Regions from separate parts of the Streptomyces sp. NBC_00377 genome, predicted to be linked through region 1. Evidence: predicted binding sites of a transcription regulator. Region 1 holds the regulator's gene; the other holds the start of a gene.
What was found. Region 1 encodes HspR, which represses chaperone genes until heat shock. Its sites were predicted from a motif close to TTGAGNNNNNNNNNCTCAA; they were not measured.

Region 1 (7,847 bases):
CGGGTGGCCGTGGCCGAACCGCAGCCCGGTGCGCAGGCGGTGAAGGCCGACGAGGCCGAGGCGGCGGGTGACGACAAGGAGAGCGGTGGCCCGGACGAGGGCTGAGCTCGAGCGGATGAGCGGACGGAAGGAGGGACGTCGAGGATGAGCACCAAGGACTTCGTCGAGAAGGACTTCTACAAGGTCCTCGGCGTCCCCAAGGACGCCACCGAGGCCGAGATCAAGAAGGCGTACCGCAAGCTCGCCCGCGAGTTCCATCCGGACGCCAACAAGGGCAACGCCAAGGCGGAGGAGCGCTTCAAGGAGATCTCCGAGGCGAACGACGTCCTCGGCGACCCCAAGAAGCGCAAGGAGTACGACGAGGCTCGCGCCCTCTTCGGCAACGGCGGGTTCCGACCGGGCCCCGGCGCGGGCGGCTCGTTCAACTTCGACCTGGGCGACCTCTTCGGAGGCGGCGCCCAGGGCGGCGGTCCCCAGGGCGGCTTCGGCGGCGGCATCGGCGACGTCTTCGGCGGCCTGTTCAACCGTGGCGGCGCCGGCACGACCCGCACCCAGCCCCGGCGCGGCCAGGACATCGACACCGAGGTCACCCTCAGCTTCACCGAGGCGATCGAGGGTGCGACGGTCCCGCTGCGGATGTCCTCGCAAGCTCCCTGCAAGGCGTGTTCGGGCACGGGCGACAAGAACGGCACCCCCCGGGTGTGCCCGACCTGTGTGGGCACCGGCCAGGTGGCGAGAGGCTCGGGCGGCGGTTTCTCGCTGACCGACCCCTGCCCCGACTGCAAGGGCCGTGGCCTGATCGCCGAACACCCCTGTCTGGACTGCAAGGGCAGCGGCCGCGCGAAGTCGTCGAGGACCATGCAGGTCCGCATCCCCGCGGGGGTGACGGACAGCCAGCGCATCCGGCTGCGCGGCAAGGGCGCCCCCGGCGAGCGCGGCGGCCCCTCGGGCGACCTGTACGTCGTCGTCCACGTCGGCGCCCATCCGGTGTTCGGCCGCAAGGACGACAACCTGACGGTGACCGTGCCGGTGACGTTCACCGAGGCGGCACTCGGCGGCGAGGTCAAAGTGCCGACGCTCGGCGGGCCGTCCCTGACGTTGAAGCTTCCGCCCGGCACGCCCAACGGCCGCACCATGCGGGCGCGGGGCAAGGGCGCGGTCCGTAAGGACGGCACCCGCGGCGACCTGTTGGTCACCGTCGAGGTGAGTGTCCCGAAGGACCTGTCGGGGAAGGCTCGTGACGCACTGGAGGCGTATCGCGAGGCGACCGCGGGTGAGGACCCGCGGGCGGAGCTGTTCGAGGCCGCGAAGGGAGCTTGACAGTGATGGACGGCCGTCGGCGTAACCCGTATGAACTGACTCAGGAGACGCCGGTCTACGTCATCTCGGTGGCGGCCCAGCTCTCCGGTCTGCACCCGCAGACACTGCGTCAGTACGACCGTCTGGGCCTGGTCTCCCCCGACCGGACCGCCGGCCGGGGCCGCCGCTACTCGGCCCGCGACATCGAGCTGCTGCGCACCGTGCAGGCCCTGTCCCAGGACGAGGGCATCAACCTGGCGGGTATCAAGCGGATCATCGAGCTGGAGAACCAGGTGGCCGCGCTCCAGGCGAGAGCGGCGGAGCTGGAGGCCGCGCTGGACGGCGCGGCGGCGGCCATGCAGCAGCGCGAGGCGGCCGTTCACGCCTCCTACCGGCGGGATCTGGTGCCGTACCAGGAGGTGCAGCAGACCAGCGCGTTGGTGGTCTGGCGGCCGAAGCGGCAGCAGCCGACGGACTGACAGCCGGTACGCCACACGCCGTACGCAAGACATGCGCGGTTCGACACCGGACGTGCGACGCATGCGGGAAGGGGCCCGGAGGCACTGGCGGTCTCCAGCGGGCCCCTTGCCCGTTTCCGCGTGTCGTGCCCGACAGTCAGTCCTCCAGGCCGACGCCCGGCTCGGGCCGCTCGTGGCCGGGCTGCGGCTGCTGCTCCTGCCGGTCCGAGGCGGACGGACGGCCGCCACCACCCCTGGGCACGACGCCCATCTGCCACAGATGCGAACCGGAGATGCCCGGGGCGGGGTCACCACGGCCCGCGGCGGGTCCACGGGCCGTGGTGACCCGACCGGACGTCGCTTCCGGCGCGGTCGCCTCGGTCGTGGTCTGCGCTGTCGCTTCCGGCGCGGTCGCCTCGGTCGTGGTCTGCGCTGTCGCCTCCGGCGTGGGTTCCGGCGTGGTGGGGGCTGTCGCCTCCGGCGTGGGTTCCGGCGTGGTGGGGGCTGTCGCCTCGGCCGTGGGTTCCGGCGTGGTCCGGGCAGCCGGCTCGGGAGGGGTCGCCGGCTTGGTCGGTTCCTCCTTGGCCGGGGCTTCGGTCCTCGTCGGCTCCGCAGCGGCCGGGGCCGGCACGCTCGGCGCCGCAGGCGCCTCTGTCGCTGCTTCGTCCTGTGCTTCGGACTGTGCTGCTGTCTCCGCCCCTGGTGCCGCTGCTGTCTCCGTTCCCGCCGTCGCGATCACCGCTGTGACCGCCGCGGTCTCTGCGACTTCCTTCGCCTGCGTGGCTTCGGGGACCTCCGTGAGCACCGCGGCCGTGGACGGGAGGGTGAGGTCGGGGCGTTGCCAGCGTTCCGGGACGGTGGGCAGCCGGCGTACGGCGTCCGGGTCGCCCGCGGCCGCCTCCGCCACGGCCCGTGCGCGCAGGGCGCTCTGGCGGGCGATCGGGGAGAAGCCGGGGGCCGCGTTGCCCGTCTCGGACGGCAGACCGCGCAGGCCCATCCCGTTCAGCGCCGCCTGGACCCCCGTCTCCGGGGCGAATATCTCGCGCGGCAGCTGCCACGAGGCCGCGCCGTCCACGTCGACGCGGTGTTCCCTGCCGTCGACGGCGAACGTGAGCCCGTAGCCGATGTACTGGTCGTCCCTGTCGAACAGCAGGTCCCCGGAGATCTCGCCGCCCCGGTCGCGCACCTCGTCGGCGAGGACCTGGAGGGCGGGCGGAAGAGGGTTGGTGCGGCCGAGACTGCAGACGTACCCGCCGGCCCTGGCCGTTCTCCGCTCCCCGGTGGCCTCGATCACGTAGTCCGCCTGGAACCACGTCTCGCCGTTCTCGTGCCGGTACGTCTCGACCGCGCCCACCTCCGTCCGGCCGATCGTGAGCCGCGGGTTCTCGCCCGTGGCGTAGCGCTCCAGCATCTCCGGGTACTGGACCTGGTGCCGGAGCGCGGCAGGCGGACTGTTGCCGATGATGGTGACGTACGCGTCGGGGTTCTCCCGCAGGATGATCTCGGCGTTGGCGACCCCGGTGCCGCCGGACCCCGCGATGATCCAGTGCTGCGCGGCGTGCGGGTCGAAACGGTTCTCGGCGACCTCGTCGCCCAGCAGCGCCCGGCCCTCGGCGGCCTCGCGCGCCGCCTCCCACTTCCGCGTCGAGTCGAGAGCGGTGAAGCAGTTCTCCATGCGGGCGGCGGCGCCGCCCGCCAGGCCCGCGCACAGAGCCTCCTTCAGCATCGAGGAGTCCAGGGCCTCCAGCACGGTACGGGTGTCCGCGCCGCCCCGTTCGGCCTGGGTGAGCCAGGCGCGCACCTCGCCCGCGCGGGCCGTGCCCTGGCTCTCCAGCTCCCGCAGTCGCTCACTGATCAGCCGTACCGCCTCACTGCGGCTCTCCACCCCGGCCCGACCGCGCGGCATGCCCGGCACGACGTCCGGTGTGAGGCCGGTCGCGATGCTCGGCGTCCCCTCGCACGCCACCCACAGCGGGGTCTCGCTCTCCGCGCCGTTCTCCCCCGACACCCGTACCTCGGCGAGCAGTTCGCCGTCGCGGCCCAGGCGCAGACGGGCCCGGCCGTTCACCACGTCGCCCTGGGTGGCGAGCTGGTCCTCCCAGACCCGCACCGCGTGGATGGACACCCGGTGCCGGGGGTCCTCCACCGCCGCGTACGGGTCGACGCCCATCCACTGCGAGAGGTCGCGGTCCTGGTCCGCCGACTGCACGATCCCGTCCCCGGGGTCCAGGTGCCAGCGGCCCGCCCCGTCCACCAGCAGCGCCTCGGGGTCCCGCCCGGTGAGACTCGCGCCACCGCCGATCACGACCTTGCGCAGCGGGAGTTGCCCTTCGGCGAGTCGGCCCTCCAACGTCCGCACGGTGCGCTCGCTGACCTGCGCCCGGTACTGCGCCCACCGCTCGGCGGCCGGTTCCAGCTGGTCCCGGGGGAGGGGAAGGCCGTTCTGGTCGTAGCCGGGCATGGGCATGGTGATCTCACGCCGCCCGATGAACGCCTCGACCTGGCGTTCCGCGCGCAGAGCGGCGTCACGGGATGCCTGGAGGGCGGTGGCGTCTGGGGGAGGGAGGGTTTCGATGGGCTGGGCGAGGGTGGTGAGCAGCCGTCGCGATCCGACGGAGAGGAATGCGGTCGACACCCGCTGCCGTATGCGGGCCGCCCTGTCCTGGGGCCCGAACGCCTCCTCGTCGCCTATCTCGGCGGTCGGCCGGATGCCGTACGGATCGAGCAGAGCGGAGAACTCGGCACGGGCCGCGAGCTGCTGCTCGGCGGAGAGATCAGGTGCCGTGGTCCGCGCCGCGAGCCAGTTGAGCTCTCCTATGCGGCCTCTGTCCGTGGCCGACAGTTCCTGGTCCGCGGAGAGTTGGGCTCCTTCGCGCAGGAGGTCCTGCCGCACGGGAGCCAGACCCGCGGCGGCGCGCTCTCGCACCGCCATGAACTCACCGAGTTCGTGCGCGAGCACCCGGTCCAGCATCTCCGTCGGGAGCCGGTCGGAGACGCGGACCACGTAGTTCTGCGACGTGGTGTTCGTCGCCGTGTCGGCGAGCGTCCCCCTCACCAGGGGAACGGCGTCCACCCAGATCGTCGCGGACTCTCCCCGGCTGTCCGTCAGTACGAAGAACTGGCGTCCGTCCTTGGTCCGGTCCGCGTCGAGGGAGTCCAGCCGGTCACCGAGGACGGCGGTGGCCACCGAGGCCATGCCGCGCCCCGCGGCCGACACGAGTTCGTCCTGGTGCGCGTGTGGGTACTGCGGCAGTGTGCCCGTCGCCGTCCGGGGATCGGCCCAACTGTCCATGTGCTGCCCCTCCCCCGGCCCGCTCCCTGTTCGAATCGCACAACAGCCCTAGGATCATGTCATGTTGAGAGCCCGCTCCTCGTTGGAAGCCCACCTGTACATGGACCTGCACCCGTGCGAGTGCGGGAGCACGGACTTCGACCGCCGACACCGGCTCGAACAGCGCGGTGAGGACATCGTCGCCGTCTACGAGGGTGCCTGCCGGGAATGCGGACGCAACCGGAATTTCGCCTTCTTGATGGCGGACGAGATTCCCCCGCCCCCGCCCGCCTTCGGAGGCCCGGCACCGTCCGAGATCATCGATCCCGGCGAGTTCGCGGAGGTCGCACACCGCATCTCCCGTCAGGCCGGACTCAACATGCTCAACTCGCCCGAGTCCGAGCACCGCGCGTACCGGGGCGCGATGGCATACGCACTGGCTGCCTTCGAGGAGATCCCGAAGTTCATTCCCCAGGGGCTGAACGCCGTCCCCGCGTCCGCCTTCACCTCCGACGTGGGCAGGGCGTACTACGAGAGGGAACCGGCGAAGTTCGACCGCGACATCCTCGAGATGGACATCGACCTCAGTCGCAAGATCCTCGCCGACATCGACACGGTCAGCCCGCCGGCCGGGGAGCCCGGCCCCCGGGCCTGAGGGCTGCCCGGGGGCGCAGGCTCAGCCCAGTTGTTCCGTCGTGCCGTCCGGGTGGATCAGGAGGCGGATGGCGCCGCCGTAGCGGTTGTCGGTGATGGTGGCCGGGGTGGGGGCGCCGAGTTGCTGGGCGCGTTGCTGGAGGATCGACAGGACCACGTCCTGGATGTCGCCGTAGGGCGGGGCGGTGACCGGGACGCCGTCGATCAGGCCGGCGTTGGGGGAGAAGACGTGCACCTGGGCGTCCGCCGTGGCGGGGGGTGGCGTCGGTTCGGTCATCGGGGGTCTGGGTTCCTTCCGGCTCGGTTCCGGATCAGTTCCGGCTCAGGCGCTTTTCGCCTCGTCCTGCGCGGGGACGTCCGCGGTGATGTCCATGTCGGCGTCCGCGGTGACGTCGACGGGGCGAGCGTACGTGCCTCGCGCGAGGCGTCGGAGGCGGCCCGACTTGACGAGGGCGGACAGGACGTTGCTGATCGTCTTCGAGGGGTCTCCGTAGACGCCCGGAGGGAGGGCGCGCAGGACGTCACGGGCCGAGAAGGGGCCGGGGAAGGCCGACACGGCCGTCTCCACCGCCGCTCGGATGCTGGGGACGCCCGAGGGGGTGAGGGCGGCGGCCCGGCCCGTGCCGGCGGACGTCTTGCCGGCCGGGGCCGGATGCGGAAGGCAGGCGCGGATGCCTTGCAGCGCGGTACGGATCTGCTCCGGATGGATCTCGTCGCCGTCCGAGGCCCCGGTCGCGGCCAGCATCGTCGCCACCTTCTCGATGTTCGCGAGGGAGGCGGCCAGTTCGCGCAGCAACGGTTCCAGGAAGTCGCGGCGCAGGGCCGCCACCGGGTCGGTGGTGGCGAGTTCGACCGAGACCGAGCCGGTGAGGGCGCGGAGCGGTCCTGCGGTGTCCGGCGTCGCCTCGGCGGAGTCGCAGGAGTCCCGGCCGACCTCCGCGGCCAGTGCCTCGACGGCCTTGCGCGCACCGCGGATGGTGTCCGGCAGCTCGGGCGCGATCTCGCCGCCGGGCACACTCGCCAGCATCGTGACCAGCTGCTCCAGGCCGGTGAGCGTGGGCAGGGCGGACCGGATCAGGGGAGCCAGCAGAGCCTGTCGTACGGCCTGGGCGGGATCCTCGTACGAGAAGGCGATCCGCTGCCCGGACTCGGCCGCTGCCATGTCCTCGTTCCTGCTTTCCGGGTGTGCTTGAGGGTGGGGGTCTCTGGAGGTGCCGGGGCGGCGGTGGCTGTCGCTCTGGCGGCTGTCGCTGTGGGTCCGCTGTGTGCCGGTGTGCTCGTGCAACTGCCTCGGTATGGCGGGCAACTCGTGCTGTGTCCGGGCCAGTTGGTCCTGACGTGCGTCGAACGCGTCGAGGATCCGCTCCAGCGCGGGCAGGCCGCGCTCGGCGGTGTGCCGGTCGGCCGCGTCGGTGGTGCGGGAGCGCAGGCGCAGCAGACGGCGGGACGTCTCGCCGGAGTGGTGGCCGGGGCCCGCGCCGGGGCCGTCCGCCGTGTGGGTGGGCAGATCGCCGTCCGTGTCGCCGATGCCGAGGGCGCGGCGGATCCAGCGACGGTCGTCGAGAGTGGTCGCGGCCGCGTAGCCGTACGGCTCGGCGTGGGCGACGGCGTCCTGGAGGCATTCCGCCCACAACGGGCAGGAAGCGCACAGGTCACGGGCGGTGCGGAGCAGGACGAGGTGCTGGTGGCGCTGTTCGGGCGAGGTGTACGGAATGTCCGCGGGCGCCTCCAGCAGCGGGTGCTGGAAGACGTCCGGTCGGCGCTGGCAGGGCAGAGCGGCGTCGGGAGTGTGGACCCCCGCTCCCGCTCCCGTTCCCCGTACCGGCCCACGCGCGGGGCGCGTGGGCAGCGCCGTATGGCTGGCCATAGGCATGTGTGTCGTCCCCCGTGGTGATACGTGATCGGGGGGGAGCCTAAGACGTTCCGTCAACCCCGTGCAACGCATCTGCAAAGCGTGCGCCGACTTGGCACAGTGACGAGACGAAACGTTCACACGGGCCTCAACTGTCCGCCGGGTCAATGGCTTTGCGCTTCCGCAGGCGGCCAAGTGCCTGGCGGGCCCGGCCCGCAACCGCTTTCGCGCTGCTGCCGCGTATCGCCAGTACGGCGATCACACCGAGGAATCCGAGCGGTACTCCCGCTTCCGGAAGGAACATTCCGACCAC
Region 2 (7,847 bases), 1.3 Mb from region 1:
GTCCGCCCAGTCCCAGACCTCCGCGAGGAGCTGTTCCCGGGAGAGCACCGCGCGCGGGGTGTTCGCCAGGCAGACCAGCAGGTCGAACTCGGTGGGCGTGAGGTGCACGTCCTCCGAGCGCACCCGCACCCGGCGCTGCGCGTGGTCGATCTCCAGCTCGCCGAGCCGCAGGATCCCGCTGCGCGGCGTGGTCGCCGCGATCGCGGCCCGCTCCACCCGGCGCAGCAGCACGTGCACGCGTGCCGCCAGCTCCCGCATCGAGAACGGCTTGGTCATGTAGTCGTCGGCGCCCACGCCGAGCCCGACCAGCATGTCGGTCTCGTCGTCGCGCGCCGTGAGCATCATCACCGGCACCGGGCGGGACGCCTGCACACGACGGCAGACCTCCAGACCGTCGAAGCCGGGCAGCATGATGTCGAGGATCAGCAGGTCGGGCTGCCAGGCCTCCGCCGTGTCGACGGCCGCCGGGCCGTCGCCCGCTGTTTGCACGAGGAATCCCTCGGCGCGCAGGCGGGCCGCGATGGCGTCGACGATCGTCGCGTCGTCCTCGACCACCAGAACGCGCCGCTGCGCGCCCGGCGTGGCTGTCGCCGTGGTGTTGTGTGCGGTGTGTGTCTGCTCCATCGCCCGCCCCTGAGTGTGCTTTCCGGAACCAGTGGGGTGATCCCATGTCTGCGCATGACTGCGGTTGACGCGTAAATGATCGGCGTCAGGGGTGCAGCGTACGGGGAGTCACCACGGCTTTGCTATCCAGGTCGGACGGCGAGGTGCACGACGTCCGGCACGCCTCGGGCAACCGGGATCTCTTCGGTACGCACCTGCTGGAACCCGGCATTCCCCATGGTTCCCTCGAATTCCGGAGAGGGGCGGGCAGACCATACGGCCAGTACCCCACCGGGTCTCAACACCCGCGCGCAGCCCGCGAGTCCGGCCTCGGAATAGAGGCTGTCGTTGCCCTCGGTGACGGTCCAGTCGGGCCCGTTGTCGATGTCGAGGCATACCGCGTCGAATGTGTCGCATGTCTCGTTGACGTAATCGAGCAGATCCGCTTCGACGATCTTCGACCGCGGGTCGGCGAGTGCGGCCCCCGACAGCGCGGCCAGCGGGCCGTCGAGATGCCAGTCGATGACGGCGCGCTCGCGCTCCACGACCGTGATGCCGCCCCACCGGGGATCGGCGGCGGCGTGCGCCAGGGAGAAGCCGACGCCGAGGCCGCCGATCAGCAGGCGGGGCGAGGGGTGGCCGGCCAGCGCGGACAGCGCGGCGTCGACCAGCAGCCGTTCCGAACGGCCGTCCGAGGTGTCCATCAGGAAGCAGCCGTTGGCGATGATCTGGAGCAACTCCCCGTGCCTGCGCAGGACGACCTCGCCGTAGGGGCCTTCGCGACGGTCCAGGACCTCGGGTGCGTCGGGGATGTCGAACGGGAGGGACATCGTCCCATCCTGGCATTTCCCTGACGGTTCGTTGAGGGAATTCCGTGTGTGTCGGATGCCGGGGGCGTGCGCCTCGGAACGGCCCGGGAGGGCTTTCGCACCATGTAGGAGCGGGCCCGGAGAACCCTCGGAGCTTCCTGTGAATCGGCTCGGTCGTGGCGTCCGTCACAGACAGCGCGGAGTCCCGGCGCGAAAAGTGAGGGGGAACGGAAGGAGCGCCTCACGGTGGAACGCACGGCCGCACCCCCGAGCCCGCCTTTGCCCGAGGTGTCCGGGCTGCTGGACGGCATCCCGGCCCAGCGCACCGCGCGGCGCGCCGAGCCGCCCGCCGAGGCGGCCCCCCGTCACCGGTACCGGATCCCCGTCCCCTTCACCCTCTCGTACGCGGCGGTCCTCGCCGTCACCTCGTACGGCACCGCCCACCTCGACGCCTCCCTCGTGCATGCCCTGCACCAGGGCTCCAGCACGGACGTCGCCCATCTGGCGCGGACGCCGGTCCTCGTGCTGGTGGCCAGCGCGCTGTGGGTGGCGGGTGGCTTCGCCTCCCCGTTCACGCTCGGTTTCCTGGTCGTCCTCACGGCCCTGGAGCGGCGCGTCGGCGGCGTCCGGACGGCCGTCGTCTTCTTCCTCGGGCATGTCCTGGCCACCCTCGCGACCGAGGTGCCGGTGGGCCTGGGGGTGCTCGTGGGGCGGCTGCCCGACAGCTCGCTGCACCGGCTCGACTACGGCATCAGCTTCGGTGTGGCCGCGAGCGTCGGCGCCCTGACGGGCCTGCTCGGGCCGTGGCTGCGGTACCCGCTGCTGGCCGCCTTCGGCGGGATGCTGCTCCAGGACCTGATCGCCTTCACCGACCCGCTGACGAACTGGGGGCACCTGATCGCGCTGGCGACAGGCGTCGCCGGCTGGTCCCGGGTCCGGCGCTGGGAGCGGGACCGGCGGTTCGGCGGCCGCTGAGGGGCCGGCGGTCCCGTACGGGCGTCAGTCCTCGAACTGGACCGTGCCGTTCTCGTGCAGGGTCGGATGGAGCTTCATGGGGCCGTACTCGTCGATGTCCGACGGGCGGGGCGGCTCGGGGCCGTCGGCACCCACCCGGACCATCCGCTCGACGCGGCAGATCCGGAACAGGCGGCCCTCCACGCTCGCCTCGTCGGCCCGTCCGGCGGCCCGGAACGCCTCCGCCGCCCGCGCGTACAGGACCTTCTTGCGCTCGTCGAAGCGGTAGAGCATCGCCCAGACGCGGGCCATCCCCTCGTACAGCGAGCGGCGGGCCTCGTGCGGGGTCGCCGCCAGGGACCCGCACGGCGTCCAGCCGGAGTCGTCGCGTTCGGCCACCGAGAAGCCGACGGGCAGTCGCACCACGTCGGGGTGCGTCCGGGCCGACCATTCGGAGTCCGCGCGCACGTCGGCGGGGAAGCGGGCGCCCGTGTACGTGAAGTCGCGCAGGCCCAGCCGGAGGGCGCCCGCCATCGGGCCCTCGTCCCGGTCGGGGTCCAGGAGGTAGCCCACGTCCGGCGACGGGACGGCGACCGGGTCCTCCCATGACGGGTCGGGGGGCTCGAGGTCGGTGGGGCGGGGCGGCTCGGGACCGTCGTCACCGGTGCGGGCGAACTCGTCGCCGCGCACCACCCGGTAGCGCACGCCCAGCGCCTCCACCTCGTCGGCCGGAGCCCGCTCCAGCACGGCCACGGCCGCCAGCAGTTCGCGCCGGACGACCGGGTCGTCGGGGCCGTCCTTCGCCTTGAACCACAGGTACGAGTTCAGTCCGTCGCGGGCCTGCTGGGGCATCCCGTCCACCACCGGCTTCAGCAGCCGCCAGCCCGGGTCCGCGGCGGCCGGGTCCCGCACGGCCACACCGAAGACGGGCCCGCGCAGCGTGATGTGCGGATAGCGGCGCGAGGCCTCGACGGCGTCCGCCTCCGTCACCCAGGCGACGGGGTCGTCACGGCGGACCAGGTCGGCGTGGAGGGCGTCGAGACGTCGCTTCCAGTCATCGGTCATAGGCGCATTGTGGTCGGGCGGTGGGTGAATCAGGGGTGAATGCCGGAAGTGGGCGGGGTACGGAGAGGGGGCGCGAGGGGCGCGCCCCGTCGTGCGACGCCTTACGGTGCGCCCTCTCGGCCGCCGGACGTCACCCCTGCGTGTCACCCGTGAACTTCGCGCTGGTCAGCGATGACTCGACGCGCCAGCCCAGGGACTCGTACAGTGCCCGGCCCTGCGGTGTCGCACCGAGGACGCCGGTCCGCGCGCCCTCTTCGGCCGCTGCGCGGTGCAGGGTGCGCATGACGAGCGCGCCGAGCCCGCGGCGGCGGTGAGCGGGGGAGGTCTCGATCTGGTCGACGACCGCCGTCGCGCCGGTCGGGGCGATCTGTCCGCGCGCGGCCAGGGAGCCGTCCGGGGCGGCGATCATGGTGCGGACCACGCCCCCACGCGACCAGGTGCGCGTCCGGTAGCCGTCGGGCGCCGCCCCGGGCGGCGCGTCCGTGAGCGGGGCCGTCATCAGGAAGCCGGGCTCGGGGTCGATCCACCAGCCGGGCCCCAGCCAGGGCCCGACCAGTGCGGGGTCGGCGAACACCTTCAGCCATACGCCGGCCCCGGTGACCGCGCCCGCCACCCTCCGGACGACGGGCTCCGTCACGGCGTCGTTCGTCGCGCCGAGCACATGGCGGGTGACGTGGTGCCCCGTTCCCACGTCGACGGTCCATCCCCACGGCTCCGTCACGGGCGGCGCCGCCCCGCGCGACACGACCCATCCCTCCACCCAGGCCCGCACGAACCGATCCACGGAGACCCCCTTGGTCATAGCCGGTTGTAATGGTCGAATGCCCTCTTCGTCCATTACGGTCGACCGTATGTCCGGAAGGGTCCGGCGCGACAGTCGTGATCGCCCACAGCGAACGGACGGCATCGCGGGGAACATTCGCCGACTCACATGCATTGAGTCGGCATAGCTCAACTTGACTGCCGAAGGGGAGATCATGGCATCGACGTCCGCTCCGCTCACTCTGCCCGTACTGCCTCTCGATGACGAGGTCGTGCTCCCCGGCATGGTGGTTCCGCTGGACCTCAACGACACCGACGTACGCGCCGCGGTGGAGGCCGCCCAGGCCGCCGCCCGTTCCGAACCCGGGAAGCCCCGGGTGCTGCTGGTGCCGCGCATCGACGGGACGTACGCGAGCACCGGCGTGCTCGGCACCGTCGAGCAGGTCGGCCGGCTGGCCGACGGCGACCCGGGCGCGCTCATCCGCGGCCGCGGCCGCGTGCGCATCGGCGCCGGCACCACCGGGCCGGGCGCCGCCCTGTGGGTCGAGGGGACGACCCTCGACCAGACCGTCCCCGAGCCGCTGCCCGGGCACGTCGCCGAACTCGTCACGGAATACAAGGCGCTCGCCACCGCGTGGCTGCGCAAGCGCGGCGCCTGGCAGGTCGTCGACCGCGTCCAGGCCATCGACGACGTCTCCGCGCTCGCCGACAACTCCGGCTACTCGCCGTTCCTGACCACCGAACAGAAGGTGGAGCTCCTGGAGACCACCGACCCGGTGGCCCGTCTGAAGCTCGCCACCCAGCAGCTGCGCGACCACCTTGCCGAGCAGGACGTGGCCGAGACCATCGCCAAGGACGTCCAGGAAGGCGTCGACAAGCAGCAGCGCGAGTTCCTGCTGCGCCGCCAGCTCGAAGCCGTCCGCAAGGAGCTGCGCGAGCTCAACGGCGAACAGGAGGGCGACGAGTCCGACGACTACCGCGCCCGCGTCGAGGCCGCCGACCTGCCCGAGAAGGTCCGCGAGGCCGCCCTCAAGGAGGTCGACAAGCTGGAGCGCTCCAGCGACCAGTCGCCCGAGGGCTCCTGGATCCGCACCTGGCTGGACACCGTCCTCGAACTCCCCTGGAACGTCAGGACCGAGGACCGGTACGACATCCAGGGAGCCCGAGCCGTCCTGGACGCCGAACACGCCGGCCTGGACGACGTGAAGGAGCGGATCACCGAGTACCTCGCGGTGCGCAAGCGGCGCGGTGAGCGCGGCCTGGGCGTCGTGGGCGGGCGGCGCGGCGGCGCCGTGCTCGCACTCGTCGGCCCGCCCGGCGTCGGCAAGACCAGCCTCGGAGAGTCCGTCGCCCACGCCATGGGCCGCAAGTTCGTCCGCGTCGCCCTCGGCGGCGTCCGCGACGAGGCCGAGATCCGCGGCCACCGCCGTACCTACGTCGGCGCGCTGCCCGGCCGGATCGTGCGGGCCGTCAAGGAGGCCGGATCGCTGAACCCGGTCGTGCTCCTCGACGAGATCGACAAGGTGGGATCCGACTTCCGGGGCGACCCGGCGGCCGCCCTCCTGGAGGTCCTGGACCCGGCGCAGAACCACACGTTCCGCGACCACTACCTGGAGGTCGAACTCGACCTGTCGGACGTGGTCTTCCTCGCCACCGCCAACGTGCTCGAAGCCATCCCGGAGGCCCTGCTCGACCGCATGGAGCTGGTCCGCCTCGACGGCTACACCGAGGACGAGAAGGTCGTCATCGCCCGTGACCACCTGCTCCCGCGCCAGCTGGAGCGGGCGGGCCTGGACAAGGACGAGGTCGCCCTCGAGGAGAGCGCGCTGCGCAAGCTCGCCGGCGAGTACACCCGCGAGGCGGGCGTGCGCACCCTGGAGCGGTCCATCGCGCGGCTGCTGCGCAAGGTCGCGGCCCAGCACGAACTGGGCCAGCGGGAACTCCCGTTCACGATCGGCGACGAGGACCTGCGCGGCCTGATCGGCCGGCCGCACCACGTGCCCGAGTCCGCCCAGGACCCGGCCGAGCGCCGGACCGCCGTGCCCGGTGTCGCGACCGGTCTCGCCGTCACCGGCGCCGGCGGTGACGTCCTCTTCGTCGAGGCGTCGCTGGCCGACCCGGAGACGGGCGCGGCGGGCCTGACCCTCACCGGCCAGCTCGGCGACGTCATGAAGGAGTCGGCACAGATCGCGCTCAGCTTCCTGCGCAGTCACGGCGCCGAACTGGAACTGCCGGTGGGCGACCTCAAGGACCGGGGCGTGCACATCCACTTCCCGGCCGGCGCGGTCCCCAAGGACGGCCCGAGCGCCGGCGTCACCATGACGACGGCCCTCGCGTCCCTGCTGTCGGGCCGGCTCGTCCGCACCGACGTGGCGATGACCGGCGAGGTCTCCCTGACCGGCCGGGTCCTGCCGATCGGCGGGGTGAAGCAGAAGCTGCTCGCCGCGCACCGGGCGGGTGTCACGACCGTGATCATCCCCAAGCGCAACGAGCCCGACCTGGACGACGTCCCGGCGGAGGTGCTGGACAAGCTGGACGTCCACGCCGTCACGGACGTCCGCCAGGTCCTGGAACTGGCGCTCGCGCCCGCCACGAGCGGCGCGGCGCCGGAGGTCCCGGTCGCGGCGTGACGACACCCCCCTGAGCGGGGACCGTCCGCGACGACCGGACGGGGAAGGCCCGGGTCCTGTGACGGAGACCCGGGCCTTCCCCGTGTCCGGCCGGCGCCGCTGCGCGGCCCTGGGAACAGCCGTGGGCCCGGGCCTGCGAAATACTGAGGAGCTGCACCGATGGCAGCGACCGGCGAGATCAGGGGTGCTGACGTGCACGAGGACACACACGGCGAAACGCCGTCGCGTGGTGTGGAGCAGGGCGACCGGGAGTTCCTCTCCCTGGAGCGGGAGCTCACGGTGCTGCTGCGCCGGGCCCGCGCCAACCAGGGGGAGATGGCCCGCGAGGTCCACCCCGACCTGGAGTCCGCCGCCTACGGGCTCCTCGTCCGGCTGGAGGAGTGCGGCCGCCAGCGTGCCACGGAACTGGCCGGCTACATCGGCGTCGGCAAGGCCACCATGTCCCGCCAGCTGCGCGCCCTGGAGCAGCTCGGCCTGGTCGCCCGCGAGCCGGATCCGGCGGACGGCCGCGCCTGGCTGGTCGACCTCACCGAGGAGGGCCGCACCCGGGTGAGCAGGGTCCGCGAGGCCCGCCGCGAGCGGTACGTCAGCCACTTCTCCGCCTGGGACCGCAGCGAGGTCGGGGAACTGGCCCGGCTCCTCGGCCAGCTGAACCGGGGGATGGAGAAGTGACCCGGCGGGCGTCGCCGGCCCGGGGCGGACACGACCTACAGCTCCACGCGCACCACCGTCGCGTCGTCGTGGGTCTTGGCACGGCCCAGCAGGGCACGCCCGGCGCGGTCGTCCGCCCGCTCCAACGCCCGGACCCGCTCCACCAGTGCCCGCGCCCCCTCCTCGTCGACGAGGCTGAGCAGCTCCGCCCAGTCGCCCTTCCCGAAGAGGTCCGCCCAGCGGGTGGCGCCGTCCGACAGCGCTGCCAGCGAGCGGACCTCCGCGCGCGGCACACTCCCGGCGACGGCGCGGGCGGCCACCGCGGGGTCGGCCGCGGCCGTGAAGAAGCCGCCCTCCCGGTTGCGGAGCGTGC

Region 2: the regulator HspR is predicted to act here: its motif matches at 4,368-4,386, upstream of lon (endopeptidase La).

Annotation. Positions count from the first base shown of each region.
Region 1 is NZ_CP107958.1:4,438,666-4,446,512, reverse strand. It holds gene grpE (nucleotide exchange factor GrpE) at 1-105, shown strand, start outside; gene dnaJ (molecular chaperone DnaJ) at 145-1,320, shown strand; gene OHS71_RS19915 (heat shock protein transcriptional repressor HspR) at 1,326-1,778, shown strand; gene OHS71_RS19910 (hypothetical protein) at 1,915-5,049, opposite strand; gene OHS71_RS19905 (hypothetical protein) at 5,111-5,683, shown strand; gene OHS71_RS19900 (hypothetical protein) at 5,705-5,959, opposite strand; gene OHS71_RS19895 (WhiB family transcriptional regulator) at 6,005-7,549, opposite strand; gene OHS71_RS19890 (hypothetical protein) at 7,683-7,847, opposite strand, start outside.
Region 2 is NZ_CP107958.1:3,168,259-3,176,105, reverse strand. It holds gene OHS71_RS14185 (response regulator transcription factor) at 1-624, opposite strand, end outside; gene OHS71_RS14180 (spermidine synthase) at 747-1,433, opposite strand; gene OHS71_RS14175 (rhomboid-like protein) at 1,659-2,387, shown strand; gene OHS71_RS14170 (DUF5954 family protein) at 2,412-3,431, opposite strand; gene OHS71_RS14165 (GNAT family N-acetyltransferase) at 3,562-4,215, opposite strand; gene lon (endopeptidase La) at 4,409-6,823, shown strand; gene OHS71_RS14155 (MarR family winged helix-turn-helix transcriptional regulator) at 7,016-7,495, shown strand; gene OHS71_RS14150 (hypothetical protein) at 7,531-7,847, opposite strand, start outside.